Regions from separate parts of the Escherichia albertii genome, predicted to be linked through region 3. Evidence: predicted binding sites of a transcription regulator. Region 3 holds the regulator's gene; each other region holds the start of a gene.

Region 1 (11,103 bases), 550 kb from region 3:
TGTGCATCATAGACCCACACCGGGCAACCGAATTCTGCGGGTAAGCGCAACAGATTTTCAGCGGTGAGATCGGTATCAGTACTGAACAGTGAATGTGGCATAGCAAACTCCAAATAAATGCTTTTTTATGATTACGCCACATCATAAAAAGAATAAAAAATATCGTTTTATGTTGAGTCTATGCAAAAATGATATGGAATATCGGATAGCAGGAGAATGCAGATGGCCGCCGTTAACTTACGTCATATTGAAATTTTTCATGCAGTTATGACAGCAGGAAGCCTGACTGAAGCGGCACAGCTACTGCACACCTCACAGCCAACCGTCAGCCGTGAGCTGGCGCGTTTTGAAAAAGTCATCGGGCTGAAATTGTTTGAGCGCGTACGTGGAAGATTGCATCCCACGGTACAAGGATTACGCCTGTTTGAAGAGGTACAGCGCTCATGGTACGGACTGGATCGCATTGTCAGTGCTGCGGAAAGCCTGCGCGAGTTTCGGCAGGGCGAGCTTTCTATTGCCTGCCTGCCAGTATTTTCACAGTCTTTTTTACCTCCGCTGCTGCAACCGTTTCTGGCTCGCTATCCTGAAGTCAGCTTAAATATCGTGCCGCAAGAATCACCATTACTTGAAGAGTGGCTTTCAGCCCAACGCCATGATTTAGGACTCACTGAGACGCTACACACGCCTGCGGGAACAGAACGTACCGAATTACTGTCATTAGATGAAGTTTGTGTTTTACCGGCGTGTCATCCGCTGGCGGCAAAAGAAGTATTAACACCGGAAGATTTCCACGGTGAGAACTACATCAGCCTTTCCCGTAGCGACAGCTATCGCCAGTTGCTGGATCAGCTCTTTAATGAACATCAGGTTAAACGGCGAATGATAGTGGAAACCCACAGCGCCGCGTCAATCTGCGCAATGGTTCGCGCAGGTGCTGGCGTTTCCGTGGTTAATCCACTCACTGCTCTGGATTATGCGGCAAGTGGGTTAGTCGTGCGGCGATTCAGTATTGCAGTTCCCTTCACCGTAAGTCTGATTCGCCCCCTGCATCGTCCGTCATCAGCACTGGTTCAGACATTTAGTGAGCACTTACAAATAGGCTTACCAAAACTGGTTGCCTCGCTTGAGGCTATTTTATAGAGCATTACGACAGCATAAAGGACACAGCATCTTCGGCATGGATTGCCGTCGTATCGAACACAGGCAGAACACTGCGCTCTTCCGGCAGCAGTAAACCTATTTCAGTACAGCCAAAAATAACGCCCTGCGCTCCCTGTTCTGCGAGGCGAGCAATCACTTGCGCATAATAAGCGCGTGATGCTTCGGTGAATTGCCCGAGGCACAGTTCTTCAAAAATGATCTGATTAATTTTCTCCCGTTCATCCGCAGCCGGCACCAGGCAGTTAATAGAAAATTGCTCCGCCAGCCGTCCGCGATAAAAATCCTGTTCCATGGTGTAGCGCGTTCCCAACAGCGCCACGCGTGTCATTCCGGCCCGACGAATCGCTCGCCCGGTGGCATCCGCTATATGTAAGAAAGGCAGCGAGCAACGAGATTCAATCGTCTTAGCCACTTTATGCATCGTATTAGTACATAACACGATACCTTCTGCCCCCGCACGCTGTAGGCCAAGCGCCGCCCCGGCCAGAATATCGCCTGTTTTATCCCATTCCCCGCGCCGTTGACACTCTTCTATTTCATAAAAATCAACGCTATGCAGTAACACTTGCGCAGAATGAAGCCCACCAAGCCGCTGCTTAATTCCCTCGTTTATCAAACGATAGTAAGGGATTGTGGATTCCCAGCTCATGCCGCCCAGTAAACCAATTGTTTTCATTCCTTTCTCCTGACATATGAGTTAATGCAGCAAGGCAAAATAAGGAACGTAACAACCACCTTAACGGCCTCGAATCCGATCTCTATTAACGGAAAAAAGGTCGGATGTACAGCATATCCGGCCTGTAAAATCAGACGCCGATATTTCTCAACTTCTCTCCCGCCATTTTGAAAATACGCGGCGCATATCACGTCGAGGTCGCGGCGTTAAAGCTGATTTCCGTATTGATAGTAACCATTTTTTCCTGCCAGCACAGAGTAATAACACAGGTAAAAAAATACGTGATTAATACAGGTGTCAGGCCGGAAATAGCATAGATATGGATTATTTTATAGCTACAGTATGGACTATGCTGATTCGAAAAAATCAAAAACCCCGCCAGTTTTTGAGTGGCAGGGCTGTAATAATAAATCGAGGAGATTAACGAGCCAGCCATTATCATAAAATGAATTAATGACAGCAGACGTTTAACAGACGGGAAAGAAATACAGAGCTATTCATCGCGTTCTATCGTTAATGCCACCCCCTGACCACCGCCAATGCAGAGTGTAGCCAACCCTTTGCGTGCATTGCGTTTCACCATTTCATGAACCAGAGAAACCAGAATACGGCAGCCAGAAGCGCCAATTGGATGACCGAGAGCAATGGCGCCACCATTGACATTAACCCGGCGCTCATCCCACTCGAGCATTTTACCGACGGAAAGCGCCTGCGCGGCAAAAGCTTCGTTAGCTTCAATAAGATCGACATCGGCCAGTTGCCAACCCGCACGTTCCAGACAACGACGAGTCGCATATACGGGGGCAATGCCCATCAGTGCGGGGTCCACGCCGACACTGGCAAATGCGCGAATACGAGCCAGCACAGGTAAATTCAACGTTCGCGCTTTGACTTCGCTCATCATCATAACGGCTGCTGCGCCATCGTTGATGGATGATGCATTTCCTGCAGTAACAGAGCCGTGACTATCAAATGACGGATCTAAGCAGGCTAATCCTTCTACACTGGCGTCAGCACGAGGCTGTTCATCGGTATCAACAACCCGTATCTGCCCATTGTTTTGCGTTCTGACCGGGACTATCTCATCCTTAAATCGTCCGGCATCAATAGCCGCCCGCGCTTTTTGTTGTGAACTAAGGGCATAAGCGTCTTGCAACTGACGACTGATACCATACTCGCGGGCCAGATTCTCAGCGGTAACGCCAATATGATAATCATTGAATGCGTCCCACAGACCATCATGAACAAGACTATCAACCAGTTGGCTATCACCAAGGTGTGCGCCGGTTCGACTATCAGTCAGGACATGTGGCGCGCGGCTCATATTTTCCTGGCCACCGGCAATAACAATATCAGCCTCGCCACACTGAATCGCCTGAGTGGCGAGATGCAGTGCTTTTAGCCCGGAACCACAAACATCATTAATAGTAATTGCCGAGACACTGTTAGGAAGGCCACCTTTAATAGCCGACTGTCGTGCCGGATTTTGCCCTGCCCCAGCGGTCAGGACCTGCCCGAGAATCACTTCATCCACCGCATGTGCAGCAACACCGGTGCGTTCTAATAACGCTTTCACAACCAGGCTGCCAAGCTCCACAGCGGAATGCCCCGCCAACGCTCCGCGAAAGCAACCAATAGGTGTTCGTAACGCCCCGACAATCACAACATCTTTCATCACAACCTCGCACGAATTAACCGTGCAATAGTAAATGATTGTTAAAAATAGTTATGATAATTGTTTGGTAAAAGTGATTTTTATCACAAAGGAGATACGCTGAAATGAGGGGGGAGATAGCCAACTGGCACGCAAGGTTTGCATCTACTAACATACGAATGCATGGGTTGATATGGCGTTAATCTCCCATGTTTCACCTGGTTTATGGTAAATTGCCCTCCATTTTATTTAATTTGTAGATGATACGTTCAAATAATGTCTAAGATTTGGTCAAAAGAAGAAACTCTCTGGAGCTTCGCGCTCTACGGCACTGCCGTTGGCGCAGGAACGCTCTTTCTCCCTATTCAGTTAGGTTCAGCAGGAGCCGTAGTCCTGTTTATTACTGCACTGGTCGCCTGGCCCTTAACATATTGGCCACATAAGGCCTTGTGTCAATTCATCCTTTCCTCGAAAACTTCGGCAGGAGAAGGGATCACTGGCGCGGTAACGCACTACTATGGGAAGAAGATCGGTAATTTGATTACCACTCTCTATTTCATTGCATTCTTTGTCGTTGTTCTAATTTATGCCGTGGCAATCACAAACTCATTAACGGAACAACTGGCAAAACATCTGACTATTGACCTGCGTATCCGTATGCTGGTTAGTTTCGGCGTGGTGTTGATCCTGAATCTCATCTTTCTGATGGGGCGCCACGCAACAATCCGGGTAATGGGGTTTTTAGTATTCCCATTAATTGCTTATTTCTTATTTCTTTCTATCTACCTTATCGGTAGTTGGCAACCATCTTTACTAACTGCCCAGGTTGAATTCAATCAGAATACCCTTCACCAGATATGGATATCGATTCCCGTGATGGTTTTCGCCTTTAGCCATACGCCAATTATTTCTACGTTTGCTATCGACAGACGTGAAAAATATGGCGAACTCGCTATGGATAAATGCAAAAAAATTATGAAGGTCGCTTATCTCATCATCTGCGTAAGCGTGTTGTTCTTCGTCTTTAGCTGCCTGTTATCAATACCGTCTTCTTATATCGAAACGGCAAAAAAGGAAGGCGTTACCATTCTTTCGGCGCTCTCTATGCTGCCAAATGCCCCAGCCTGGCTATCAATTTCCGGGATTATTGTTGCGGTAGTGGCGATGTCTAAATCATTTTTAGGAACCTACTTTGGTGTTATTGAAGGTGCAACTGAAGTTGTCAAAACAACATTACAACAGGTAGGGATTAAAAAAAGCCGGTCATTTAACCGCGCACTATCCATTATGTTGGTATCGCTGATTACCTTTATCATCTGCTGTATCAACCCGAATGCTATTTCAATGATTTACGCGATAAGTGGTCCGCTCATTGCCATGATTCTGTTTATCATGCCAACACTTTCAACGTATCTCATCCCTGCGCTGAAACCCTGTCGGTCAATTGGGAATCTGATTACGCTGATCGTAGGCATTCTGTGCGTATCAGTAATGTTCTTTAGCTAACTTTCAGAAGTGGATGGTTCAACACGCAAGCACAGTGAACCATCCACTCTCTTTAAATCCCCGCAAATCCCGAATCTCCTGAATTGATTTCCTCCTTAGATTTCAGACCATTAGTATAATCAGATCAGTAAATATCTTAAATAAGAACATTTAAGATGCACCTTTAGGTTTTAACGGTTATTGTCTAATCATCCGAAAGCAATTTGCAATATAGATATTCTTAATAGATAAAGTGGTTTTCCGACTCCTTGCGCATACGTAATCAAGATAAAAGCCAAGCCTGTGAAAAAAAACAAAATATAAATACGGATAATTCCAGCTTCCGATAAAAAATGAGAATTATATGAAATACAGAATAATCATGATATTTCTCTAAAAGGTTAATAATTTTGCACGTATTGACATCAGCAATAACGAATGAAACTATGAAATTATCTATGAATATGAATAGGGAGGTTCTGAACATGGGACTGTGTAGCCGATTTAAAAGTCTTACGTGCAATAGCTGTTCAATGCATTGCCAAATAATGCCCGAAGAGTCACCACGCTTGCAGTATTGCGCAAATGCATGTTTTTGTATGTGGCCGGAAGAGAGCTCATATTTCAATCGTGGTATGATTGAAGGCATATTAAGCAAAAATCACAACGCCAGATTAAGTGGATACATATTCGTTGATTTTTCAGTAAGTTTCCTACGCTTGTTTTTAGAAAAAGACTGGATTGATTATCTCTCCAGTACAAATATGGGGATCGTCCTGGTAAGTGACAGAAATATGCAATCTTTAGCTAATTACTGGCGCAAACATACTCCCGCTATATCAGCTATCATATATAATGATGATGGACTTGATGTAGCTAATGAAAAGATAAGACAGTTGTTTATTGGTCGGTACTTATCATTTACTAAAGGCAATACATTGACCCAGATGGAATTTACTATCATGGGATATATGGTCTCTGGCTACAATCCATATCAAATCGCAGAAGCGCTCGATATGGACATCCGTAGCATCTATGCTTATAAGCAACGTATTGAAAAGAGAATGGGAGGTAAAATCAACGAATTATTCATCCGTTCTCATTCTATTCACCATTAATATGATATTACTATAGTCGTTATACGGACATTAATGGTGTGTCCGTATTTTCGCCTATACATAAAGTTACTTTTATTAGGTTGCGCTAACTCGTATTCATCTTTTTATCTTGTTCAGCTAATGGCAAAAAACATAAACACTTATTGCAACACATGTAAATTATGTTAATCACATCAGCATTTAATGTTGCAAATAAACAACATAATTTAAATTCATCATATGAATAAAAAATTGTTCTATATTTATAGAACGAATAACAATATACTGATAAAACTCTATATTTTCTATTGATTTATTCTATTTATAAATTTGCGTATGTATTGGATTATAAACGATAATATCGAATTCTGGCCCGAAAAAAAAAGATTGATCTCGGTCCATAACACCGATCTTACGATCGTTCTGACAACGCCAGCCAGTCGCTGTTTGACACTTCTTCTTGAAGCTTTTCCCGATGTAGTCACCCAGCAAGATTTTTTCAAAAAGGTATGGGAAGAAGCAGGCATGCACGTGCCAACCAATACCTTATATCAAAACATATCCATCATAAGACGCGGCTTACGAGCAGTCGGAGAAACAAGTGATTCGCTGGTTGCAACGGTACCAAGAAAAGGATTCAAAATAGAAAATACGGTTAACGTTGAGCGTCAATCGATCATCACAACATCTGACTCTCCTGAGAACAATACGCCAGCCCTTCAGCCGACTATCTCTTATAAAGAGGAGACAATTGTCAGGAAGAAATTCTTCACCAAAGAAATACGCAAATGCCACAGGACTTTTTTATCCATGTTAAGTGCATTCATCACAGGGCTTTTATTCGCATTTTTAGTATGGCAACACAATCAACCTAAACCATTTTTTGCCGATTACAAATCAATCGCAGAAATAAAAGGTTGCAACTTTAATGTTACAGAAGATAGCTTACATGGCATGAAAGATTACGATAAATATACGTCTCTAATATTAACATCAGGAATTGACTGTAAAAAATATCCATGGCTCTATTTTTCCCTATCCAGAGCCGCTCCAGGGTTAATCGTTATGGCATGTAAAAAAAATTATAATACTCATGAAGTTGCTGGCTGTGTAACCCTCTCTTTTCGTGAGGTTAACCATGCTTAAGTTAAAAAAAACATTATTTTTTATTTTATCTTTTATCAGTGGATTTATACTCCTCACCATTTATTATTATGCAGAGAGCATATTCAGGCATACCGAAGAGTGTACAGCAGACTGGATTATATTCAATGGCCAGGAGCAAGCTAATCTTACGTTGGATTTTATGTATTCAGAAGATAACAAAACGGGAACAGTCGCACTGAGTGGGACATTGCTGCAAAAAAATAAGCAAACAACAACTATCAGACGAGATATTAACTATATCTGGAGTGAAAATTACGACACCACTCACTTTCATTCAAAAAATATAGACAAACTTGCAATTATTGATAATACCGAAGATCAACAGCTTTCTGAAATTTTACCAGACTTCTATGTTTATCCAGATAAAAATTTAAGCTATAATATTTTGACGCAAGGTAAGCATGGCTTCATATTCACCGTAGGAAATAGGGCAATATTATACTGTAGTAAATAAATATATAACACTATAAAATAACAATAATTTATAATCACTACTTTTGTGGTATAAACTTTACCGCACATATGATTATGTTATCCTTCTCATGAAAATATTAATAATAGTCGTGCAGCAGAAAAACACAAAGCGCATAAACCATTAACAACATTTATTAAGCATGAAAAAGTCAAACTCTTCATGTACACTACGCGCATTTTTATTTTTTAAAAAGACTGCCGTATGGAAGATCATAATATTAATATTAACACTTAAATTCTGTAATACCTCAATAAAAGAAAGTATGAGCAGCGTATTAAGATAAGCAATTTCACTTTCTGTAAACAAAAAATTATTCTTTTTTATATCTGCGATATGCTGATGCTTAATCCATTTTGGTTCGCCTTGTTTATTATCTGTATTGACAGATACAAAACCAGATATAGCGCCCCATGATCTTGTTTGAGTCGAAGCCGTCTCAGCGCTCAGGAATTTTTGCAACGGTATTTTGGGCTTTTTTTTAGCACCAGTATTAGCTATGTCATGAATATAGACTATTTCATGAACCTGCAAGAACTCAATGCACATAATATAAACCTCGCTAATTAACTTTAAATATTTTTCAACTCGCTTTATTCACCACCTTAACTCAATACCAAAGTAAATAATCCAAATGTGCCGATAACAAATATAGTCAATCTGTGCAACGTCTCCATAAGGTGATGACCTTGATTAAAAGATTTTTGATTGCCATAACCAAATATTATTAAAAACTCTACAACATAGAGGCCTATTGCATGTTACAAACATCATCAGCATAAAAATATAATCAATTGATTTATAAGAAAGTTTTTGGCTAAGTGACATTTAATACTCACAAAGTAGAAATATAGTAAAAAAGAAAAAATGAGCGATTTTTGATAGATTCAGAAGAATATAAAGAGGATATTTGGCATCATCGTCAGACTGTCCGACTAAAAACAACCATCAACAAATAAAATAAACGCAAAAATGTCATGGTTGCAATAAATAATAGTTTACAGATGTAGAAATTGTAAAAATGAATGTTGCTGTGATACTTCAAATATATATAACACACCAGACAAACATTATTTAGATGATAAGACACAGATAATAATCTCATACAATAACACATCATATAATAGAGGGTAATTATGAATCTAAACTTACCAGTCACATTCAAAAGTAATGATGAATGGGCTGAGCAACTCAAAGAGGCATTGAGCCAGGGAAAAGACCTTGCGCCTCTTCATGGGCTAACTCCCGAGTTATTAGACAGAATATATGCATACGCTTACGATTTCTATGAAAAAGGGAGGATGTCTGATGCAGAAAATTTTTACCGACTCCTTTGCATCTACGATTTCAAAAATTATGAATATCTAAAGGGCTATGCAGCTGTATGTCAGTCAAAGAAAAAATACCAGCAAGCTTATGAACTATTTCAATTGAGCTATAACCTTTCTCCCTTCAATGATTTTTTGATTATTTACCGTATGGGACAATGCCAGATCGGGGCAAAAAATATAGAAAATGCAATAAACTGCTTTAATTTCATTATAAATAATTGTGATGATGAACGTATAAAAAATAAAGCACAAGCATATATAGAACTCCTGGTCGATGATGGTGAAGATATTAACTACTAATCCCCCATCTTTTTAGATTAAAAATCTGTGTTAATAGTCGTAATGTATCTTATAAGTCGTAATCAACCGATAATATTTATTCTTAAATCCTTATAACTAATACAAACTTAATTCTTAAATACCAAATATATACTGAAATATCAATAAGTTAAGAAGGTATCAGTCATGTATAACATTTAAGATTTTTTCACATTACACGCTCCGCAACACGAGTTAAATTATCTAAAAAAGTAATAGTAAATTCCTATGTGTACTAATTTAATGAACATGAGAATGACCCGCATCACTATGTTTTACTCATGCAGGATGCACTTAATCATATATTTTACAGAGGCTATCTAATGGATGTAGAAGACTACTTTTCATATCATTTTTTGGAAGGAATAACACTTACGAAAGACGGTATTCTGACCAAAGGAAAACAGCAACTCTACATTCCCCCGAAAGAACTGGGGGTATTACTCGTGCTTCTCGAAGCTGCAGGTACTGTAGTTCTAAAAGATAATATCATTGAAAAAGTATGGCGAACGGTTGTCGTAAGTGATGAGTCCTTAACCAGATGCATATATTCTTTACGCTGTATCTTCTCAAAATTTGGATATGAACGTTGTATAGAAACCGTATATCGAAAAGGATATCGATTCAGCGCACAAGTCTATAAAACAAAAATAAATAGCAGTGAGTCATATAATAATTCAATTGCCGTCTTTCCATTTCACTCCCCTGACAGTTCTGTTGATGTATTAGCAATTAATCAAGAGCTGGTTCAATCAATTGCGGAAAAGGAGGCTGATGGTTTATATACCTACCCTCTGGCTGCGACTGATTATTGCATTGATGAAGAATCCATAAATTCATTTTTGGCAAGGTTTAATCCTGACTATTATGTAACTGGCAGAGTTGAAAAAAAAGAGGGATTAAATACCTTATATATTGAAATAATTGACACCAAGAATAATCATCTGGTTGCTTGCTTACACCTTAAACCAGATGAGTTCACAACAATATCGCCATTCATTATAAATGTTATCGCCTCAAGAAAAATAATAGTGAGTTCCAAAAAGGAATCGTCACGCAAGAAATTGAACGAAAAAGATAAAATACTTCTGACTGCTCTTAGTGCAGGTAAAAATTCACTATATAGATTTACGACTGAGAGTATAGAGAAAGCAATACATATTTTTAACGAAATAAAAGGCAACAGCGATATACAATCTTTAAATATAGAGTGTTGCTGCCTACTCGCCGAATGTTATGTATCACTAGCATTTCATGGGAAGTATGAATTTGAAGACGCAATTCACAAAGCATCAGAGTGTATAGATAATGTATCTAAAAGTCATATTTTTGACGGACAAATGCTAGGAATTATGGGCCTTATAACTGGACTTTCAGGAAACAGCATAGTCTCCCAACTTTTTTTCCACCAGGCCCAGATTAATACTTTAGATCTGGCGACACTATATTATTACATGGCATTAGTTCAATTTTATAATGGAAACATTGGAGATGCACAATTTTTCATTGAAAATTCATTAAAACTAGAACCATGCAGGAACAAAATAGTAATAATAAAAAAATGCCTCGAAATGCATCAATATCAAAATGAAAACATACGCTATATACAATCTCATACAGCATCAGAGACTAGTCATCGCTCAGAACTTATAAAAAGTATGAGGAAGTTAATAGCCCGCCAAAAACTTATCAATCACAATGATCAATATCTGGTATCTTAATTGGTATTTGAACAATATTAT
Region 2 (11,103 bases), 470 kb from region 3:
AAAAGACAGCGCAAATCTAAGCCGAGCCACGCGCCATCAGAACCGGAGTAAGTTGTAACCGTTGTTGCTGCAATGTCGGCTGAGCCATCCGATGGATTAATACATCAATCGCCAGCTCCCCCAGTTCATCTTTGGGTTGATGGATAGTCGTGAGCGGCGGCGTCATAAAACTTGCCAGTTCAATATCGTCATAACCAATCACCGCAATATCCTGTGGGATACGTAACCCCGACTGATATAACGCCTGATACACGCCAACGGCCATGGCATCGTTTCCGGTAAAAACCGCCTGTGGACGCTGCGAGTGTGATAGCAATGCTTGCATTGCTTCAAATCCACCATTGAACTCGAAATCGCCAGTGACTTCATAGCCGACTGGAATCTCCAGTCCGGCGCGTTTCATTGCCGTACGATAACCTTCTAACCGTAAACGCGCAGGTGTTTTATCCAGCGGCCCCGTAATGCAGGCGATGCGAGTATAGCCTCTGTCAATAAGATGTTGAGTTGCTAAGTCTCCGCCCAGCAAGGAATTATCCTGAATGAGATCGCTATCGCCATCAAAGGGCGCCCAGTCCATCATCACAGTAGGGACTGTCGGATAACGTTGCATGATTTCGCGCGAAGGCTGGTGTGTTTCGGTGCAGAGTAACAGCAAGCCATCAACACGCTTTTGCATCAACGTTTCCAGATTGCGATTCATTCGCTGCTCATCGCCTTCAGTATTACAAAGGACAAGACTGTAGCCACGTTCAAAGCAACTGCGTTCAACGCCACGGACCAGTTCAGAGTAGAAAGGATTGGTACTGGCAGTAATCAACATGCCAATAGTTCGTGTCTGATTAAGTTTGAGGCTACGCGCCAGTGCTGAAGGCGCGTAATTGAGTTCTTTAATCGCCATTTCCACTTTGGCGGTAATCGCTTCACTGACGAAGCGATCTTTATTGATGACGTGAGAAACCGTTGAAGTGGAAACACCCGCCAGGCGAGCAACATCCTTCATCGTAGCCAATCGTCACCTCTGCCTGTCTAAAAACGCATCGATCTCTTCCCGCCATGGTACAGAAGGTTGTGCGCCTGTCCGCGTCACGGCAATCGCAGCAGCAGCATGAGCAAAACGAATCGCCTCTGCCAGTGTTTTTTCTTCCAGCAATGCCGTGATTAACGCACCATTAAAAGTATCTCCGGCAGCAATGGTATCGACAGCCTGAACCCGGAATCCGGGAACGCGCTGACCTTCGCCATTCACGCTAGCCCACACGCCACGACTTCCTAAGGTAATCAGTACGGTATGGATACCTTTATCATGCAGAACCTGTGCCGCCTTCGCCGCATCTTCATCATTTTCAACACGAATCCCGGTGAGTTTTTCGGCTTCCGTTTCGTTTGGCGTAATAATGTCCACCAGCGTCAACAGTTCGTCAGGAAGTTCACGAGCCGGAGCGGGGTTAAGCGCAACGATAGTCTTATTTTGATGGGCTATTTTCGCCGCTGCCATCACACTTTCGAGTGGTGATTCCAGTTGCATTAATAATGCCGACGCGTTGGCAATGCGTTCACGTTGCGCTTCCACCAGCGTCGGGGAAAGGGCCGCGTTGGCGCCGGCATGAATACCAATGACATTCTCTCCTTCGCCATTAACAAAAATCAGCGCCACGCCCGTTGATTCACCTTTGATCACACTTATCGGAGAAATATCGATGTTATCAGTAGCGAGTTGCTGACGTACGCTCTCGCCGATGCTGTCATCGCCCGTGCAGGCGATAAACGCGATATTCGCACCGCTACGCCCTGCAGCCACAGCCTGGTTCGCGCCTTTGCCGCCAAATGCGACTTGATAGTGGTGACCGGTTACGGTTTCGCCAGGAGTAGGAAAAGATTGAAGATTAAGGATATGGTCAGCATTAATGCTGCCAAGAACGACGAGGCTGCCTGCGTTTTGCATATTTGGAATGTCCATAAAATGCGCCACCGGATTAGGGTGGCGCGTGCCCTGCTTTTCTTTATATTACACGTTCATCTATCGATGACGTATTGGTGTCACCATCAGTTCATAACGCCTGATTCAAGACTACTGCTTAACAACCAGTTTCAGCTCAACCGGATATTTAGCCTGAACTTTCTCGCCTTTCAGCACTTTATCGGCGGTTTCGACGCCTTTCGCGCCAATCTGATCGGGTAGCTGAGCGATAGTCGCTGCCAGTTTGCCATCATTCACCGCTTTTTCGCCATCGGGTGTACCGTCAAATCCGACAACCATCACATCCGATTTACCGGCAGTTTGCAGTGCGCGCAGTGCGCCCAGCGCCATTTCATCGTTCTGTGCAAATACAGCCTGCACATCTGGATGAGCGGTCAGCAAATTCTGCATCACGTTCAAACCTTTGGTGCGGTCGAAATCTGCCGGCTGGCTGGCAAGGACGTTAAATTTGTGAGCAGCAACGGCCTGCTGGAAGCCTTCGCCGCGTTCACGAGCCGCGGATGTTCCGGCAATACCTTGCAGTTCGATAACTTTGGCACCTTCACCTGCTTTTTTCGCGATGTAATCGCCCGCAATTTTACCGCCCAGTACGTTATCGGAAGCAATGTGGCTCACGACTTCACCTTTCGTGGCCTGGCGGTCAAGAGTGATAACCGGGATGTTCGCCTGGTTAGCCATCTTCACAGCATTACCCACTGCGTCAGAATCCGTCGGGTTAATCAACAGAATTTTGGTGCCGCGAACGGTTAAATCCTGCACGTTCGCCAGTTCTTTTGCCGGGTTATTCTGGGAGTCCAACACCACCAGGTTATAGCCGAGTTTATCCGCCTCTTTCTGCGCGCCATCTTTCAGGGAAACAAAGAACGGGTTATTAAGCGTGGAAACCACCAGCGCGATGGTGTCTTTTGCCATCGCATTCGCACTGACGGTGGCGCTTAGCGCAACAGCGGAAACCAGGGTAGCCAGTTTTTTCATGTTCATATTCAAGATGTCCTGTAGTCGTTATTACTGTTTTTTGTTGTCTACCAGCACCGCCAGCAAAATCACCACCGCTTTGACGATCATCTGGTAATAGGAGGAAACACCTAACAAATTCAAACCATTATTAAGGAAGCCAAGAATTAATGCGCCGATCAACGTCCCAACAATGCGACCTTTACCGCCCGCCAGACTTGTACCGCCCAGAACCACCGCCGCAATAGCATCCAGTTCATAGCCCGTCCCCGCCGTCGGTTGCGCAGAGGAAAGACGCGCCACTTCAATGATCCCGGCCAGTGACGCCAGCAGACCACAAAGAGAATAGACGATGATTTTGATTTTATTGACGTTGATACCAGAAAGGCGCGTTGCGGCTTCGTTACCGCCCAACGCGTAGATGTAACGCCCCAGACGCGTGTGATGCAGCATGTACCAGGCTGCGAGGAAGACAATCCCCATAATCCACACTGGCGTCGGTACGCCCAGCGGACGACCAATACCAAACCAGCCAAACAGGTCGGCATTCTCGGTAAAGCCGGTGTTTACCGGGCTACCGTTGGTGTAAACCATCGTTACGCCGCGCAGTAACAACATCATCACGAGGGTAGCGATAAATGCCTGAACACGGCCTTTCGCCACAATCACTCCGGTTACCGCGCCAATTGCAGCCCCTAATGCCAACGCCGCAGCAACAGCCACCAGCGCGTTGACTTCAATGCCGACGATAGATGCAGCCACTGCGCCGGTCAGCGCCAACAGAGAACCGACGGACAAGTCTATTCCTGACGTCAGGATCACCAGCGTCATCCCGACCGCCATAATGGCGTTCACCGAGGTTTGCTGGAGAATATTGAATAAGTTATTGATGGTGAAAAAGTTTGGGCTTAACGTCGAGACAATCGCGATCAGCACCAGCAGAGCGATAAGCGATTTCTGCTCCATCAGCCACGCTTTCGTGAAATAACGGCGACCAGAGGCAGTCTGGGTTGTCATTTTTTTACTCCTGATTCACGCGATTTAGCTTGCCCACAGCGGCAGCCATTAACACTTCCTGGGTGGCCTGCTCACGAGTAAATTCCCCGCTGAGATGCCCTTCATGCATAACGATGATGCGATCGCTCATGCCTAATACTTCAGGCATCTCCGATGACACCAGAATGATGCTCAAACCATCGGCTTTGAACTGGTTAATCAGTTGATAAATTTCTTTTTTCGCACCGACATCCACGCCGCGGGTAGGCTCATCAAGGATCAATACTTTTGGGCGTGTCATCAGACCGCGGGCAATAGCCACTTTTTGCTGATTACCGCCAGAGAGCAGACCAATCGCCTGTTCCATCGACGGTGTTTTTACATTGAACAGGCGAATAAAATCACTCACCGCCTGCTGTTCATCAGTATGCTTCAGACTGCCGCCAGTACGGCTGAAGTAACGCAGCGCAGTCAGCGACATGTTCTCTTTTACTGACATGCCCAGCACTAAACCATCACGTTTACGGTCTTCGGAGATATACACAATGCCATTCGCCAGGCCATCCTGCGGTGAACGGGTAACGACTTCATGCCCATCCAGGGTGACGTAACCGCTGGTGCGCGGCAGTGCGCCGTAGAGCACTTTCATCAGTTCGGTACGCCCAGCGCCCATCAAACCAGAGACGCCAAGAATTTCGCCTTTGCGTAAGGTAAAAGAGACATCGTTAACGCCAGGTCCGCAGAGATTATCGACTTTCAGGCGGATATCTCCCGGCGCTTTGTCCAGATGTGGATACTGATCTTCCAGCTTGCGGCCCACCATCATCTCAATCAGCGAATCTTCGGTCAGTGATGCCACTTCGCGCTCAGCAATAAATTGCCCGTCACGGAAAACGGTAACGTCATCGCAAATCTCGAAAATTTCTTTCATGCGGTGGGAGATATAGACAATACCGCGGCCTTGCGATTTCAACTCGCGGATGACGCGGAACAAGGATTCAGTTTCGGTATCGGTCAGCGCATCAGTCGGTTCATCCATAATGATGACTTTCGACTCAAAGCTCAGCACTTTGGCGATTTCAACCATCTGCTGATCACCGATGGAAAGATCGCCCACCAGCTTGTCGCTTTTAAAGCGCAGGTTAAGTTTGGCTAACAGTTTATCCGCTTCGGCATACATGGTTTTCCAGTCAATTTTGCCAAAGCGATTGACAAACTCACGACCAAGAAAAATGTTTTCCGCAATGGTCAACTGTGGGATTAAGTTCAGTTCCTGGTGGATAATGCCGATCCCAGCTTCCTGAGAGGATTTAGGTCCATTAAAGGTGGTCTCTTTACCCAACCATAAAAGCGTACCGGCATCGCGAGTATAGATACCCGTAAGCACTTTCATCATGGTGGATTTACCCGCGCCGTTTTCGCCCACCAGCGCCATTACACGCCCCGGATAGACATTTAACGCGGCGCCCGAGAGGGCTTTTACGCCCGGGAACGCTTTATCGATACCTATAAGCTGTAGTAACGCTTCCATGACGGCCTCAGAACGTCACGCCAGCACAGAGAATGATATTCGCATACGGAGAACATTCTCCGCTGCGAATTACCGCCTGACTTTCTGCGGTTTGTTGTTTGAATTGTTCATGCGTGGTGTAACGAATTTCAATGGTATTTCCCTGGTGTTTTTGCAGCTGCTCAAGGTGAGTGAGCAACGTTTCGTGGAGTTGCGGATTATGTTGTTTGATCTCTTCCGCGATAATGGCTGCCTCGACCTGCATTTCGCTTGTCACAACGCCCAGCACCTGCATAAAAGAAGGTACGCCCTGGGTTAATGCCATATCGATACGTGTTGTATTTTTAGGGATGGGTAAACCCGCATCACACACCACCAGCGTATCGGTATGCCCCAGACGGGAGATCGCCGACGAAATGTCAGAATTAAGAACGACGCCTTTTTTCATTTTTTTCTCCATCAGCGAAACGTTTCGCTGACCCGCAGTTTAATCCTGACTGAACAGGAAAAACTATCGCGACGTTACAGAAATGTGATCAACATCGAAACGTTTTACATCGTGAGTAAACATGAAAATAAAAACGCCTCCTTTTATGAAAAAAGGAGGCGTTTAGGGTTAAATCTCTACTTGAGTACCCAGTTCAATAACCCGGTTTGGTGGAATTTCAAACTGATCCGGCGCGCGCAGTGCATTACGTTGCAGCAGCAGATACAGTTTGCCGCGCAGACGTAAGTACCACGGTCGTTTACCGAGGATGAGAGATTCATGTGACATAAAGAAGGAAGTTTCCATCATTCGGCAACTTAACCCTTCCAGGCCACAGCGATGGAAGACTTCTTCCACATTTGGCGTCTCTCGCCAACCGTAACTTGCCACCACACGCCAGAAGGTCGGCGAAAGCTGTTCAATCTGTACCCGACGGACGTTATGGACATATGGCGCGTCTTCGGTGCGCAGAGTTAACAGAATAACCCGCTCATGCAATACCTTGTTATGTTTCAGGTTATGCATCAGCGCAAAGGGAATAACGTTGATTGCACGCGACATATACACCGCGGTCCCGGGCACGCGAACGGGCGGTGATTTCTCCAGCGAAGCAATCATCGCTTCCAGAGAGTTGCCATGTTCGTGCATCCGTCGCAGCAGGCGGAAACGCTCACTCTTCCAGGTAGTCATCACGATAAACATCACCGTCCCGAGACTCAGAGGCAACCAGCCACCGGAGAGCAGTTTATCGAGGTTAGCGGTAAACAGTGGAATATCCACACACAGGAAGGCAATCAGGATCAGCGCGACAAAGTACTTATTCCAGTGCCAATTGTGGCGCGCCACGGTGGTCGAAAGAATAGAGGTCAGAACCATTGTTCCGGTCACCGCAATCCCGTACGCCGCCGCCAGGTTGCTGGAGTGCTTAAAGCTGACAATCACAATAACGACAGCGGCATAAAGCAACCAGTTAATAAACGGAATATAGATTTGCCCGGACTCTCTCTCTGAAGTGTGAATAATGCGCATGGGCGACAAATATCCCAGACGTACCGCCTGACGCGTGAGCGAAAAAACACCAGAAATCACCGCCTGCGAGGCAATTACTGTCGCCAGTGCGGCGATAATCAGCAGCGGGATCAGCGCCCAGTCCGGCGCCAGCAGGAAGAAGGGATTCTTAATTGCTTCTGGATTCTTTAACAGCAGCGCCCCCTGCCCGAAGTAGTTGAGCGTTAAAGACGGTAATACAACGGTGAACCACGCCAGGCGAATCGGAAACTTGCCAAAGTGCCCCATATCCGCATACAACGCCTCAACGCCGGTGATTGACAGCACTACCGCACCTAATGCAATGAAAGAGACGGTTTTATACTCAAGGAAGAAATGAACCGCCCACATTGGGTTTAAGGCATGCAGCACTTCTGGATTGGCAATAATACCGCGCAAGCCCAGCCCTGCCAGAATCAAAAACCAGGTCAGCATGATCGGCGCAAACAGCTTACCAACCATGGCGGTGCCATGTTTTTGAATCATAAACAGTAAAGTGAGAACGATAATTGAGAGGGGAACTATCCAGGTATCCAGTTGCGGGGCGATGATTTCCAGACCTTCGATAGCGGACATCACCGAAATAGCGGGTGTTATGACGACTTCACCGTAGAAAAAACTGCCGCCAATTAACCCCATAATCACCAACAATGAGGTCGTTCGCGCCGATGTATTACGCCCGGCAAGCGACATCAACGTCAGAATTCCCCCTTCTCCGGCATTATCCGCACGCATGACGAAGGTGAGATATTTAATGGAAACCACAAAGATTAGCAGCCAGAAGATCAGCGATAAAAAGCCAAACACGGCATCGCGTTCAACGCCAAAACCAAACTGACCGGACAAACATTCACGAAGCGTATATAGAGGGCTGGTACCAATATCGCCGTAGACAACTCCAATCGCCGCGAGGGTTATCGCGGGCAACGATTGCTTATTATCAGTGCTCATAGACTAGTCTTTCGTTGAAATATGAAATGTGTGCGTAGTCCCTTGGCCCACAAAAAAGCGCACAGTATGCACGATTAATAGCAAAATCGTACACCTAAATGCGGGCACATTAACCTGGCTCAAAGAAAAATAGCCCTCCTTTGAGACTCTTTTAGCCACCAACAAGAAACGTCTATACTCGCAGTTTACACAGAACTTTTGGCGAAAGGACACAACTTCATTATGGCTCACCCTCATTTATTAGCGGAAAGAATTTCCCGTCTAAGCAGTGCGCTGGAAAAGGGACTTTATGAACGTAGCCACGCCATCCGCCTGTGTTTATTAGCGGCATTAAGCGGCGAAAGCGTGTTCCTGCTCGGCCCGCCAGGTATTGCAAAAAGTCTGATTGCCCGGCGTTTAAAATTCGCTTTCCAGAATGCGCGCGCTTTTGAATATCTGATGACCCGTTTCTCCACCCCGGAAGAAGTTTTTGGTCCGCTTTCTATTCAGGCATTAAAAGATGAAGGTCGCTATGAGCGTTTAACCTGCGGATACCTGCCGGAAGCGGAAATCGTCTTTCTTGATGAGATCTGGAAAGCGGGTCCGGCGATACTTAACACTCTTCTGACAGCCATTAATGAACGTCACTTCCGCAATGGCGCCCATGTTGAAAAAATTCCTATGCGCCTGCTGATGGCTGCTTCCAACGAACTGCCAGAAGCAGACAGCAGCCTGGAAGCATTGTATGACCGTATGCTGATTCGTCTGTGGTTAGATAAAGTGCAGGATAAAGCGAATTTCCGCTCCATGCTGACTGGCCAACAGGATGAAAACGACAATCCGGTTCCACCTGCATTGCAAGTTACGGACGAAGAGTATGAACGCTGGCAAAAAGAGATTAGTGAAATTACGCTGCCCGATCATGTATTTGAGCTGATTTTTATGCTGCGCCAGCAACTGGATAAATTGCCGGATGCCCCTTACATTTCCGATCGTCGCTGGAAAAAAGCGATCCGTTTACTACAAGCCAGCGCCTTTTTTAGCGATCGTAATGCGGTTGCCCCGGTTGATCTCATCTTGCTGAAAGATTGCCTGTGGTATGACGCCCAAAGCCTGAATTTGATTCAACAACAAATTGACGTATTGATGACCGGTCACGCATGGCAGCAACAAGGCATGTTGACGCGGCTGGGTGCGATTGTACAGCGCCACCTGCAACTCCAGCAGCAACAAAGAGATAAAACAGCCTTTACGGTAATTCGTCTGGGCGGCATATTCAGTCGTCGTCCGCAGTATCAACTTCCTGTCGACGTTACGGCGCCCACTCTGACCCTGCTACTGCAAAAACCGCTAAAACTGCATGATATGGAAGTCGTACATATCGCTTTTGAGCGCAGCGCGCTGGAACAGTGGCTGAACAAAGGCGGCGAGATTCGCGGCAAATTAAATGGTATCGGATTTGCCCAGAAGCTGAATATGGAAGTAGATAGCGCCCAGCATCTTGTTGTACGTGATGTGAGTTTACAGGGGAGTACGCTGGCGCTACCCGGCACATCCGCGGAAGGTCTACCGGACGAAATCAAACAACAACTGGAAGAACTTGAAAGCGACTGGCATAAGCAACGCGCCCTGTTCAACGATCAACAAAAATGTCTGTTTATCCATAATGACTGGTTAGGCCGTATCGAAGCCAGCCTACAGGATGTCGGCACCCAGATTCGCCAGGCGCTACAATAATGCTGAACCTGGATACACTCAATGTAATGCTGGCCGTCAGCGAAGAAGGATTGCTCGAAGATATGATCATCGCGTTGCTGGCCTCACCACAGCTAGTGGTCTTTTTCGAAAAATTCCCGCGGCTGAAGGCGGCAATTACGGATGATATTCCCCGCTGGCGTGAGACGTTGCGTCGTCGTCTGAAGGACGCAACCGTCCCAGCAGAGCTCACCGAAGAGGTGATGTGCTATCAACAAAGCCAGCTTCTTTCCACACCGCAGTTTATTGTGCAACTACCGCAGATTCTGGGCTTACTGCATCGCCTGCACTCTCCCTGGGCCGGGCAAGCCCAGCAGTTGGTTGATACTAACAGCACTATCACTCCAGCATTACACACACTTTTTCTCCAGCGTTGGCGCTTAAACCTGATCGTGCAAGCAACGGCCTTAAATCAGCAGTTGTTAGAAGAAGAGCGCGAACAACTGTTGAGCGAAGTTCAGGAACGAATGACGCTAAGCGGCCAGCTTGAACCGGTTCTGGCAGAAAACAACACCGCAGCCGGTCGCCTGTGGGATATGAGTGCCGGACAACTCAAACGCGGCGACTATCAGTTGATTGTGAAATATGGTGAATTTCTTAACGAACAGCCGGAACTGAAACGTCTGGCAGAACAACTCGGTCGCTCGCGGGAGGCAAAATCGATACCGCGTAATGACGCACAAATGGAAACCTTCCGTACAATGGTGCGCGAACCGGCGACCGTCCCTGAACAGGTTGATGGCCTGCAACAAAGCGATGATATTTTACGGTTACTTCCGCCAGAACTGGCGACGCTGGGGATCACCGAACTGGAATATGAATTTTACCGTCGGCTGGTGGAAAAGCAGTTGCTCACCTATCGCCTGCATGGTGAATCATGGCGCGAGAAAGTTATTGAACGTCCGGTGGTTCATAAAGATTACGACGAACAGCCGCGCGGGCCGTTTATCGTCTGTGTCGATACATCCGGCTCAATGGGCGGCTTTAACGAACAATGTGCGAAGGCGTTTTGTCTGGCGCTAATGCGCATTGCCCTCGCTGAAAATCGTCGCTGCTTTATTATGTTATTTTCCACCGAAATAGTCCGTTATGAACTATCAGGCCCGCAAGGCATCGAACAAGCGATCCGTTTTTTAAGTCAGCAGTTTCGTGGCGGCACCGATCTTGCCAGTTGTTTTCGCGCCATAATGGAACGCTTACAAAGTCGGGAATGGTTTGACGCCGATGCGGTAGTGATTTCTGATTTTATCGCCCAGCGATTGCCTGACGACGTGATGAGTAAAGTGAAAGAGTTGCAGCGGGTACATCAGCATCGCTTTCATGCTGTAGCTATGTCGGCGCACGGCAAACCCGGCATCATGCGCATTTTCGATCATATCTGGCGCTTTGATACCGGGATACGTAGCCGCCTGCTCAGACGCTGGCGGCGATAAAATTACAGCAGGG
Region 3 (11,103 bases):
GATCAAGCTGTTCAGCCATCAGCATAGGGGCAAATTCGATAACGTGGGTTTCGATACCTAAGTTTTTCAGCGCGCCAGCGGCTTCCAGACCTAACAGGCCGCCGCCGACAACCGCACCGCGCTTGCTGCGACGGGCGCAGGATTCAATCGCGTTGAGGTCTTCAATAGTGCGATAGACAAAGCAGTCCTGGGTATCAGAACCTTTGATTGGCGGGATCCACGGATACGATCCGGTTGCCATGATCAATTTGTCATAGTAAACGGTACGTCCGGCGCTGGAGTGGATCACTTTCTCCTGACGGTTGATGGTGATTGCGCGTTCGCCGACCAGAACTTTAATGCCGTGTTTCTCGTAAAAGCCTTCGCGCACCAGCGACAGCTCTTCGGCGGTGTGGTGAGAGAAGTAAGACGAGAGGTGTACGCGGTCATAAGCGATACGCGGTTCTTCACAGAAAACGGTAATATCAAAGTTAGCCGCATCAGATTTATCAAGAAGATCTTCGATAAAGCGATGGCCGACCATACCGTTACCGATAATTGCGAGTCTGACTTTGCTCATTTTTGCCTCGATTTCTTTTTTATTACCGCCTACCTTAACGATTCAGCTACCCCGCTTATTGATGTAAATCAAATTCACCTTTATATACTCCTTAAGTGGTATATTGCTGATTTGTATGAATTTTCTTAAGTCACGGAATTGTCTGACATTTCGTGTTTATGTAAAAAACACACAATTAGAGCGGGGATATATAGAAAGCCTGGAGATGAGGAGAGAGGTAAAAGCCGGACGACGAAAGCGGCGCCCGGCATTGGCTATTAATGAGAGGTTAAAGAACTATGCTGACGGTGACGGCTGACAAAACCTAACAGGAAGCACATCACGAATACCACAGCATACAGACCATTTGCGGTAAGCAGCGCCGCCTGTGGGCCGCTATGCTCGACAATCGGACCGGTAACCACAAAGGTCAGCATGGTGCCGATGGTGCCGCAAGTCAGGATAAAGTTAACCAGTTTTGGCGACGGTACTTTAGTCTGCTGGGAACCGAGAGTAATGATGGTGGTATAGATCGCGCTGGAGAAGAAGCCCAGCGCGAGAATGGACCACGCCATGTGCGCAGGCGTTCCGGTATTAAATACATACATCAGAATCGCAGCCAGACCTGCCAGAACGGTCAGAATACGCTGCAGGTCAAAGAAACGCAGGATAAAGCTGAAGGCCCACATGCCGACCATGTACGACATCCAGAAATTGCTCACCAGCGTACCCGCATCGTTCAGGCTCATTCCCAGACCTTTAGCATATTCCGGCACCCAGGAGATAAAGCCTAACTGACCGAGGATGTAGCACAGTGCGGCAATAGAGAGAAACAGTACGCCGATCCCCCATTTTTCTTTCGCTACCGGCGCGTCAGTTTTTGGCGCATGTTTACCCAATGCCGGGAACTCACAGCCGAAGGTCAGAATAAAAATAGCGACATACACCAGCCCGATGCAGGCATAAACCCAGTACCACTCAATGCTACGCGCCAGCAGGAACGCGGCGATCATCGGAAAAATCATCCCAGCCATACTGAAGAAAGAGTCGGTAAACAGTAGACGAGAACCGCGCTGACGCCCTTCATACATTTGTGTTATGAGGAACGTGCCGATAGACATAGTGATACCGCTAACCACCCCAAGGATGAACATCGCCGCTGAGAACAGCGCCAGACTGTGGCTAAACATCAATCCAGCAACCGCCAGCACCATCAGGAGAAAACCAAAACGTAACTGCGTTTTCAGCGGGACGATTTCCATCAGCCAGGCGTTGAGGAAGATAGAGATTAAAATGCCGGCATTGAGGAAGGTGAAGGTGTTACTCATGCTGGAAACGGGCAGATTGAAATAATCGGCGATATTTCCCATCACCATCCCGGTGACAATAACCAGCGCACCGGTCAGTGCGTAGGAAAGAAAGCTAATCCATGTGAGCTTGATGCGATTGCTGTTAGTCATGATTGGCCTGTGTTCAGAAAGATAATGGCATAGCGGCTATGCCGCGAGCGGGCGATTTTAGGTGATTTTGTGATCTGATTAAATGTTTTATTGCAATCGGTTGCTAAATTACATTGCCTGCGTGATTTTGATCACGTATTGAAAAGTGATCGTCAGGTTACATATATTTCAGGTACGTAAAATTAGGTAAAGGGATGGCCTTGTCATTGAAGGCTATTTAGAATCTCTTCACTTGCTTTTTTCTGCTCTGTAAAGGAATTTTCATGTTCAAATCGACCCTGGCAGCTATGGCCGCTGTTTTCGCTCTTTCTGCTCTCTCTCCTGCAGCGATGGCCGCGAAAGGGGATCCGCACGTATTGTTGACAACCTCTGCTGGTAACATCGAACTGGAGCTGGATAGCCAGAAAGCACCGGTGTCAGTGCAAAACTTTGTCGATTATGTGAACAGCGGTTTTTATAACAATACGACCTTTCACCGGGTGATCCCTGGTTTTATGATTCAGGGCGGTGGATTCACTGAGCAGATGCAGCAGAAAAAACCGAATCCACCGATCAAAAATGAAGCCGATAACGGCTTGCGCAACACTCGCGGCACCATCGCTATGGCGCGTACTGCCGATAAAGACAGCGCGACCAGCCAGTTCTTTATCAACGTTGCCGACAATGCCTTCCTCGACCACGGTCAGCGTGATTTCGGTTACGCCGTCTTTGGTAAAGTGGTGAAGGGTATGGACGTTGCCGATAAGATTTCCCAGGTCCCGACTCATGACGTTGGCCCGTACCGGAATGTGCCGTCAAAACCGGTAGTTATCCTTTCCGCTAAAGTCCTGCCGTAATCATTTCTCGCGCGGGCAATATTGTCCGCGCATTTGCTCTCCCGGCGTAACCCGGATTTGCCGCTTATACTTGTGGCAAACGGACACGTTCAGGGAGGCATCAAGTGAAGAAACTCACCGATAAGCAAAAGTCCCGTCTCTGGGAGCTTCAGCGTAATCGTAATTTCCAGGCCAGCCGTCGTCTTGAAGGCGTTGAGATGCCATTAGTCACTCTTACTGCCGCAGAGGCTTTGGCGCGCCTTGAAGAGCTGAGGAGGCACTATGAGCGATAAATTCGGCGAAGGGCGCGACCCGTATCTCTATCCTGGCCTCGACATCATGCGTAACCGACTGGATATCCGCCAGCAGCAGCAACTGGAGCAGGCCGCTTACGAAATGACGGCACTGCGTGCGGCGACTATCGAACTTGGTCCGCTGGTGCGTGGTTTACCGCACTTATGTGTTATTCACCGCCAGTTGTATCAGGATATTTTCGACTGGGCGGGCCAACTGCGTGAAGTCGATATTTATCAGGGAGATACACCGTTTTGCCACTTTGCTTATATCGAAAAAGAGGGGAACGGCCTGATGCAGGCTCTGGAGGCAGAAGGGTATCTGACTGGTCTTGAGAAAGAGATGTTCGTTGAGCGACTGGCGCATTATTATTGTGAAATCAACGTGCTGCATCCATTTCGTGTTGGAAGCGGTCTGGCGCAGCGCATCTTCTTCGAACAACTGGCGATTCATGCCGGATATCAACTGAGCTGGCTGGGTATCGAAAAAGAGGCCTGGAATCAGGCGAATCAGAGCGGGGCCATGGGTGATCTCACCGCATTGCAGACGATATTTAGCAAAGTGGTAAGCGAAGCCGGGGAATCTGAGTAAAATAGCGCGGTTCTTTCGTACCGGAGCTGCCATGATCCTGCTTATTGATAACTACGATTCTTTCACCTGGAACCTCTACCAGTATTTTTGCGAACTGGGAGCTGATGTGCTGGTTAAGCGTAACGATGCATTGACGCTGGCAGATATCGACGCCCTTAAACCGCAGAAAATTGTCATCTCGCCTGGCCCCTGTACGCCCGATGAAGCCGGGATCTCCCTTGACGTTATTCGCCACTATGCCGGACGTTTGCCGATTCTTGGTGTCTGCCTCGGTCATCAGGCAATGGCGCAGGCATTTGGCGGCAAAGTTGTGCGCGCCGCAAAGGTCATGCACGGCAAAACTTCACCGATTACGCATAACGGTGAGGGCGTATTTAAGGGGCTGGCAAATCCACTCACCGTGACACGCTACCATTCGCTGGTGGTGGAACCCGACTCATTACCCGCGTGTTTTGAAGTGACTGCCTGGAGCGAAACCCGTGAGATTATGGGAATTCGCCATCGCCAGTGGGATCTGGAAGGCGTACAGTTCCATCCAGAAAGTATTCTCAGCGAACAAGGGCATCAACTGCTGGCTAATTTTCTGCATCGCTGATTTGTGGTTGCTATCGGGTGATTTTTTATGCATATTTTGTGATTATAATTTCACATTGGTTTATGCGTAACAGGGTGATCATGAGATGGCAACTGAACAAACAGCAATTACACGTGCGACTTTCGATGAAGTGATCCTGCCGATTTATGCACCGGCGGAGTTTATTCCAGTAAAAGGTCAGGGCAGCCGAATTTGGGATCAGCAGGGCAAGGAGTACATCGATTTCGCGGGGGGGATTGCGGTGACGGCGTTAGGCCATTGCCATCCGGCGCTGGTGGAAGCGTTAAAAACCCAGGGGGAAACGCTATGGCATATCAGTAACGTTTTCACCAATGAACCGGCGCTGCGTCTTGGGCGTAAACTGATTGAGGCAACGTTTGCCGAACGCGTAGTGTTTATGAACTCCGGCACGGAAGCTAACGAAACAGCCTTTAAACTGGCACGCCATTACGCCTGTGTGCGCCATAGCCCGTTCAAAACCAAAATTATTGCCTTCCACAACGCTTTTCATGGTCGTTCGCTGTTTACCGTCTCGGTGGGCGGGCAGCCCAAATATTCCGACGGCTTTGGGCCAAAACCGGCAGACATCATCCACGTTCCCTTTAACGATCTCCACGCAGTAAAAGCCGTGATGGATGATCATACCTGCGCGGTCGTTGTTGAGCCGATTCAGGGAGAGGGCGGCGTGACGGCAGCGACGCCAGAATTCTTGCAAGGCTTGCGCGAGTTGTGCGATCAGCATCAGGCATTATTGGTGTTTGATGAAGTGCAGTGCGGGATGGGGCGGACCGGCGATCTGTTTGCCTATATGCACTATGGCGTGACGCCGGATATTTTGACCTCTGCGAAAGCCTTAGGCGGCGGCTTCCCGATTAGCGCCATGCTGACTACGGCAGAAATTGCTTCTGCGTTTCATCCGGGTTCTCACGGTTCAACCTACGGCGGTAATCCGCTGGCCTGTGCGGTGGCGGGCGCGGCCTTTGATATCATCAATACGCCGGAGGTGCTGGAAGGTATTCACGCGAAACGCCAGCGTTTTGTTGACCATTTGCAGAAGATAGATCAGCAGTACGATGTGTTTAGCGATATTCGCGGTATGGGGTTGTTGATTGGCGCTGAGCTGAAACCACAGTACAAAGGTCGGGCGCGTGATTTCCTGTATGCGGGCGCTGAGGCTGGCGTCATGGTGTTGAATGCCGGCCCCGATGTAATGCGCTTTGCACCGTCGCTGGTGGTGGAAGACGCTGATATCGACGAAGGGATGCAACGTTTTGCCCGCGCCATGGCGAAGGTGGTTGGGGCGTAAAACGGACCCAGGCCTGATAAGACGCAGCTTGCGTCGCATCAGACAAAAGGTGTCGGATGCGGCGTGAACGCCTTATCCGACCTACGGTTTGCTCCAGGCAATGAATTGATTACGCCTTCGAATCCCGCAACTTGCGGTTCAACCAAATCCCGTGATGCGGTCGCTGTCGCCACGCCATCGACGAAATGGTGTGCATGGTGTTCAGATGACCAATAACCCGCTGTAAATGCTGTTCCAGCGTACCTGCCGCACCTTCGTGCGGCTGCATCTCCGGCGCATCCATAATATTGGTATCGCCAGAACTTCCCGGTTCGTCATACTCCAGCCGCTGTTGACAACGCTGAATGGCAATTTCACAAGACTGCAAATATTCTTGTGCCAGCTCCGGCGGTAATGTCCGATGTTCCCGCGCCAGTGTAGTCATGGCATTAATATGCTCAACAATAAACTGACTGTGCGTTACCCACAGTTTCATATCGGCCAGGTAATGGCTGTTAAATGCGGGTTCCTGCATCGCCTGATTTAATGAGTTATAGAGGGTGTTATGCGCTTGATTCACCCGCATTCGCTGCCAGGCCAGTGGTGTAGGTTGTGGATCTTTACTCAGAATCAGACGAATCGCTTCCTGATAGGTTTCTAAAGCATCATGGGCGTTTTTCCGCAATAAGCCGCTCTGCCATTGCGGCCACAGCCAGACCGTGCCACCGAAAGCAATCAAACAACCAATAATGGTATCGATAAGACGAGGAATGATGTACTGCTCGCCGTTCAGCCACAGCAATTGCAGGGTATACACGGCGGTAATGGTAAAACCGACCGTCGCCCAGCCGTAGTTTTTGCGCAATATCAGATAGCTGGCGAGCGTGGTGAGTAGCATCAGCGTCAGGGTGTAGCCTTCCGGTATTTTGAAGTGCAGCGCCACGCCTGCAATGATTAACCCAACGACAGTTCCGACGGAACGATTCACAATCCGCAAGCGAGTCGCACCATAGCCATTTTGCGTTACCAGCAACACGGTCATCAGGATCCAGTACGATTTCGGTAAATGCAAAGCAGTTCCCATCAAGCTGGCAACGCTTAACATCACGCTCAGTCGTCCGGCATTACGCAACGCCGGAGACTTCAATGAGAGATAGCTTTTCAACGCCGGGAGTAAAGGCATCCGGCGTTGTTTATCGGCCAACAGGTCGCGAGCATAAAGCGGCCTTTGCGTACGCAACACGCGGGCAATGCGACTGAAATGCCAGTAACAGAACTGCCCTACGGGGTTATCCGGGTGCTGGCGGGCAATTTTCTCCAGTGCGCCAATTTGCTTTTCCATCGTAAAACGTGTTGGCAGGCGATGGTAAAGAATGTCATCAGCCAGTACGCGCAGACGAGTGGCGACGGTTTGCGCATTCCAGCGGATAACCTCTTCAGCATGGCTACGCTCGACCAGCTTTTGCACCTCTTCAGGTTGATGCAAACTGACCGAAATATGCTCCTGTAAGTCCAGCGCTTCCTGGAAAATACGCAGCATCCGCTTGTAATCGGTATTATTTTGCGCGGAAAGCATATGCATTTGCTGATAGCACTGGGTAATTAAATCAACGGCTTTTTGCTGGCGCACCAGCAGCGGCGGCAATGCTTTTTCAGGATCGGTATGCTGGGTAAGCAGGCTATATTTGGCTTCGCAATAATCTGCCAGTTCACGGTACAGCAAGCTAAGTGACTCGCGTAGCGGTTGTTCGCGCCAGAGCCAGAACCAAAACCAGTTGAACAGCCCGTACCAGAGCGTGCCTAATGCGTAGATAAGCAACGGTTCCCAGACTGGCATGTATCCTGCCAGACTTAAGGTAAAAATGGCAGCCAGCAGCGATGCGGGGAGTAATTTAGCGTGTAAAGGCCCCAGTTCGGCAGTGACGCCAAGCATCAGGGTTAACCCGGTCAGTAGAAAGGGTAGGGGAACATCTTTTGTCAGTAAGAGTTGCGTCAGCAAACTACAGGTAGCAAACAGAGACGCGCCAATGATTAAGCGTTTGAAAAAACGTTTGTGGGGAGTATCAAGCCCCGCGATGTTACAGCAGGCAGGAACCAGGGAGAAGAGAAGACCAAATCTTAACTCACCAAGCATTAACCCAACGGCCACGGGCAAACATAGCACCAGCGTTTGGCGTAGTGCATAGTTGATATCGGGATGATAAATCAGTCTGCGCCACATCGGGTTAAACAAAATGGCGCGCTATTCAGTAACGCGCCACTCCGACGGGATTAACGGGTGCCGTAAACGACGATGGTTTTACCGTGTGCGGAGATCAGATTTTGATCTTCCAGCATCTTCAGGATGCGCCCTACGGTTTCACGGGAACAGCCGACAATCTGACCGATTTCCTGGCGAGTAATTTTGATTTGCATACCGTCCGGGTGAGTCATGGCATCAGGCTGTTTGGCCAGATTCAGCAGCGTCTGCGCGATGCGACCTGTAACGTCAAGGAACGCCAGGTTGCCCACTTTCTCTGAAGTGACTTGCAGACGACGCGCCATCTGTGCAGAGAGACGCATCAGAATATCCGGGTTTACCTGAATCAGTTGGCGAAATTTTTTGTATGAAATTTCAGCCACTTCACAGGCTGTTTTCGCACGTACCCATGCGCTACGCTCCTGGCCTTCTTCAAACAGGCCCAGTTCGCCAATAAAATCACCCTGATTCAGATAGGAGAGGATCATTTCTTTACCCTCTTCGTCTTTGATCAGCACTGCCACAGAGCCTTTAACGATGTAGTACAGCGTTTCCGCTTTTTCACCCTGGTGAATAAGCGTGCTCTTGGATGGGTACTTATGAATGTGGCAATGAGACAAGAACCATTCGAGAGTCGGGTCTGTTTGCGGTTTGCCAAGCACCATGCGCGGTTATCCTCTGTTATAAGCTTTCTCCAGAGCCAGATAACGCCGCTGTCTCTGGATTGCCGAAATATGCTTCCCGCTACCTGGGAAGGGGCTATCAACTGTACTGCACGGTAATGTGACGTCCTTTGTATACATGCAGTACATCAATGTATTACTGTAGCATCCTGACTGTTTTAGCATAGCTTTCGCCTTGTGTCTCCTGGTGTCTCGCTTCAGCATGACCCAGGTCGCCTTCCGTTGCGCGATTTGGTCAGTACGCGTACTCTGTCAGGAAAATTGATGCAATGGAGTTCCAATTATGCAAGCGCGTGTGAAGTGGGTCGAAGGGTTAACTTTTCTGGGCGAATCCGCCTCTGGTCACCAGATTTTAATGGACGGCAATTCTGGCGATAAAGCCCCCAGTCCGATGGAAATGGTGTTGATGGCGGCAGGTGGTTGTAGTGCCATTGATGTGGTGTCTATTCTGCAAAAAGCGCGTCAGGATGTGGTCGATTGTGAAGTAAAACTGACCTCTGAACGCCGCGAAGAGGCGCCACGCCTGTTTACGCACATTAATCTGCATTTTATTGTCACTGGTCGTGACTTAAAAGACGCAGCGGTTGCGCGTGCGGTGGATCTCTCAGCCGAAAAGTATTGCTCGGTGGCGCTAATGCTGGAAAAAGCAGTGAATATTACCCATTCGTATGAAGTGGTTGACGCGTGATTTCATGATTAAAGTATGAAGCCGGATAATATTCTATCCGGCTTCAAAAGTGAGTTACTCGATTTTCTTCCCTTCCATCAAGCGTTGTACCAGCGGCAGCATAATTAACTCCATTGCCAGACCCATTTTGCCGCCTGGCACTACTAATGTATTGATGTGAGAAATGAATGAACCCTGCAACATCGCCAGCAGCCAGGGGAAATCAATACCTTCCAGATTACGGAAATGGATCACCACAAAGCTTTCATCCAGCGACGGGATACCTTTTGCCGCGAACGGATTTGAGGTGTCGACAGTGGGAACGCGCTGGAAGTTAATATGGGTGCGGGAAAACTGCGGCGTGATGTAGTTGATATAGTCTTCCATTGAACGCACAACTGAGTCCATTACCGCCTCTCGTGAGTGCCCGCGCTCGCTGGTGTCGCGAATGAGCTTTTGAATCCACTCAAGGTTAACGATAGGCACCACGCCGACCAGTAAATCCACATGTTGCGCAACGTTATGCTGTGGCGTGACTACGCCGCCGTGTAAACCTTCATAAAACAGGACATCAGTGGGTTCCGGCAGCGGTTGCCACGGAGTGAATGTCCCCGGCACCTGATTCCACGGTACCGCTTCATCGTAGGTGTGCAGATATTTACGAGATTTCCCTTTACCGCTCTGACCGTATTCAATGAAGGTCTGTTCCAGCAGGCCGAAATCGTTAGCCTCGGGGCCGAAGTAACTGATATGCCGCCCGGCATCGCGCGCTTTGCGGATCGCCATGTCCATTTCCGGGCGGGTATAGCGGTGAAAACTGTCGCCTTCCACTTCGGCTGCATGCAGATTTAACTGCGCGAATATTTTGCGAAACGCGAGGCTGGTGGTGGTGGTCCCCGCGCCGCTGGATCCTGTTACCGCAATGACCGGATGTTTGGCAGACATAGTAACTCCATGACTTAGCTATCATTATTATCTCGTCCGCCGACGGTTGCAGGTTATTCGCGAAACTGACTGCGCGGCATGATATTGACCGTTTCGTGCAGTTCCGACCACACCAGCACCGCTTCTCCGCACTGTAGCTGGCGTTTGACGTCGGCGACTTTCTGTTCAAGTGTGCGCTCATGTTCACCATAATCGGTGCCTTCACGTAACACAAAGCTTTCAATTAAATTTTCCAGCGTTTCGGGGGAGAGGTCTTGCCAGGGAATCAACATGATTTCGCCTCCAGATACGTTGATAACCAGTCAGGAATGCGTGACTCGAGCCACATTTTCGGGTGGAATAACGTACCGCCAATGAAGCCGACGTGACCGCCATGTTCAGTCAGTTGATACTCCACCTGAGGAGGTAAATTTTCCGGTTTCGGGATCACCTGATGATCCATAAACGGATCGTCTTTGGCGTGAATAATCAGCGTCGGTTTGGCTATCCGATTGAGCATCGGCATGGCGCTACATTGACGATAATAGTCGATAGCGTCAGCGTAGCCGTGAATTTTGGCGGTGATCAGATCGTCAAATTCACGAATGCGACGTACCGATTTTAACTGCGCGAGATTAATCGGTAGCGTACCGGGGTAGGCCGCCAGTTTGCGCGCAGCATTGGCTTTTAACAGGTTCAGCAAGTAACGCTGATACACGCGGGAAAAGCCCTTTTCCATATGATAACTACAGGCTTCCAGCATAAACGGCGCGGAGACAATCACTGCCGCATCAATCGGGAGATCATTGCCTTCTTTAGCCAGCAAACAGGCCAGCATATTACCACCGAGCGAATAGCCGACGGCAGCCGTTGGCGCATGACCAAACTCGCGTTGCAGCCAGCGTAAAAACCAGTTGGCGTCTTCGGTTTCTCCCGAATGGTAAATGCGGTGCATACGGTTTGGTTCACCGCTGCAGCCGCGAAAATGCATCACCACGCCCAGCCAGCCGCG

Evidence for each region. The regulator CRP, encoded in region 3, controls carbon source genes, mostly activating them, when cyclic AMP is high. The targets are predictions, from matches to a motif close to ATGTGANNNNNNTCACAT.
Region 1: a site for CRP is predicted at 3,584-3,601, ahead of PS053_RS09440 (acetyl-CoA C-acetyltransferase). Genes of this name have one in related genera too.
Region 2: a site for CRP is predicted at 5,969-5,986, ahead of rbsD (D-ribose pyranase). Genes of this name have one in related genera too.

Annotation. Positions count from the first base shown of each region.
Region 1 covers NZ_CP117568.1:1,936,263-1,947,365, forward strand. The annotation lists gene lysA (diaminopimelate decarboxylase) at 1-101, opposite strand, end outside; gene PS053_RS09430 (LysR family transcriptional regulator) at 223-1,140, shown strand; gene PS053_RS09435 (aspartate/glutamate racemase) at 1,145-1,837, opposite strand; gene PS053_RS09440 (acetyl-CoA C-acetyltransferase) at 2,331-3,512, opposite strand; gene PS053_RS09445 (amino acid permease) at 3,768-4,997, shown strand; gene PS053_RS09450 (helix-turn-helix transcriptional regulator) at 5,462-6,094, shown strand; gene PS053_RS09455 (winged helix-turn-helix domain-containing protein) at 6,410-7,219, shown strand; gene PS053_RS09460 (hypothetical protein) at 7,212-7,694, shown strand; gene PS053_RS09465 (hypothetical protein) at 7,836-8,261, opposite strand; gene PS053_RS09470 (tetratricopeptide repeat protein) at 8,849-9,343, shown strand; gene PS053_RS09475 (winged helix-turn-helix domain-containing protein) at 9,685-11,082, shown strand.
Region 2 covers NZ_CP117568.1:2,962,916-2,974,018, reverse strand. The annotation lists gene mdtD (multidrug transporter subunit MdtD) at 1-51, shown strand, start outside; gene rbsR (ribose operon transcriptional repressor RbsR) at 17-1,009, opposite strand; gene rbsK (ribokinase) at 1,013-1,942, opposite strand; gene rbsB (ribose ABC transporter substrate-binding protein RbsB) at 2,069-2,959, opposite strand; gene rbsC (ribose ABC transporter permease) at 2,984-3,949, opposite strand; gene rbsA (ribose ABC transporter ATP-binding protein RbsA) at 3,954-5,459, opposite strand; gene rbsD (D-ribose pyranase) at 5,467-5,886, opposite strand; gene kup (low affinity potassium transporter Kup) at 6,055-7,923, opposite strand; gene ravA (ATPase RavA) at 8,146-9,639, shown strand; gene viaA (ATPase RavA stimulator ViaA) at 9,639-11,090, shown strand; gene asnA (aspartate--ammonia ligase) at 11,093-11,103, opposite strand, start outside.
Region 3 covers NZ_CP117568.1:2,488,064-2,499,166, reverse strand. The annotation lists gene nirB (NADPH-nitrite reductase large subunit) at 1-559, opposite strand, end outside; gene tsgA (MFS transporter TsgA) at 817-1,998, opposite strand; gene ppiA (peptidylprolyl isomerase A) at 2,262-2,834, shown strand; gene PS053_RS12210 (YhfG family protein) at 2,939-3,106, shown strand; gene PS053_RS12205 (putative adenosine monophosphate-protein transferase Fic) at 3,096-3,698, shown strand; gene pabA (aminodeoxychorismate synthase component 2) at 3,730-4,293, shown strand; gene argD (bifunctional acetylornithine/succinyldiaminopimelate transaminase) at 4,379-5,599, shown strand; gene PS053_RS12190 (YccS/YhfK family putative transporter) at 5,709-7,799, opposite strand; gene crp (cAMP-activated global transcriptional regulator CRP) at 7,850-8,482, opposite strand; gene PS053_RS12180 (OsmC family protein) at 8,784-9,188, shown strand; gene PS053_RS12175 (phosphoribulokinase) at 9,243-10,112, opposite strand; gene PS053_RS12170 (YheU family protein) at 10,166-10,384, opposite strand; gene PS053_RS12165 (hydrolase) at 10,378-11,103, opposite strand, start outside.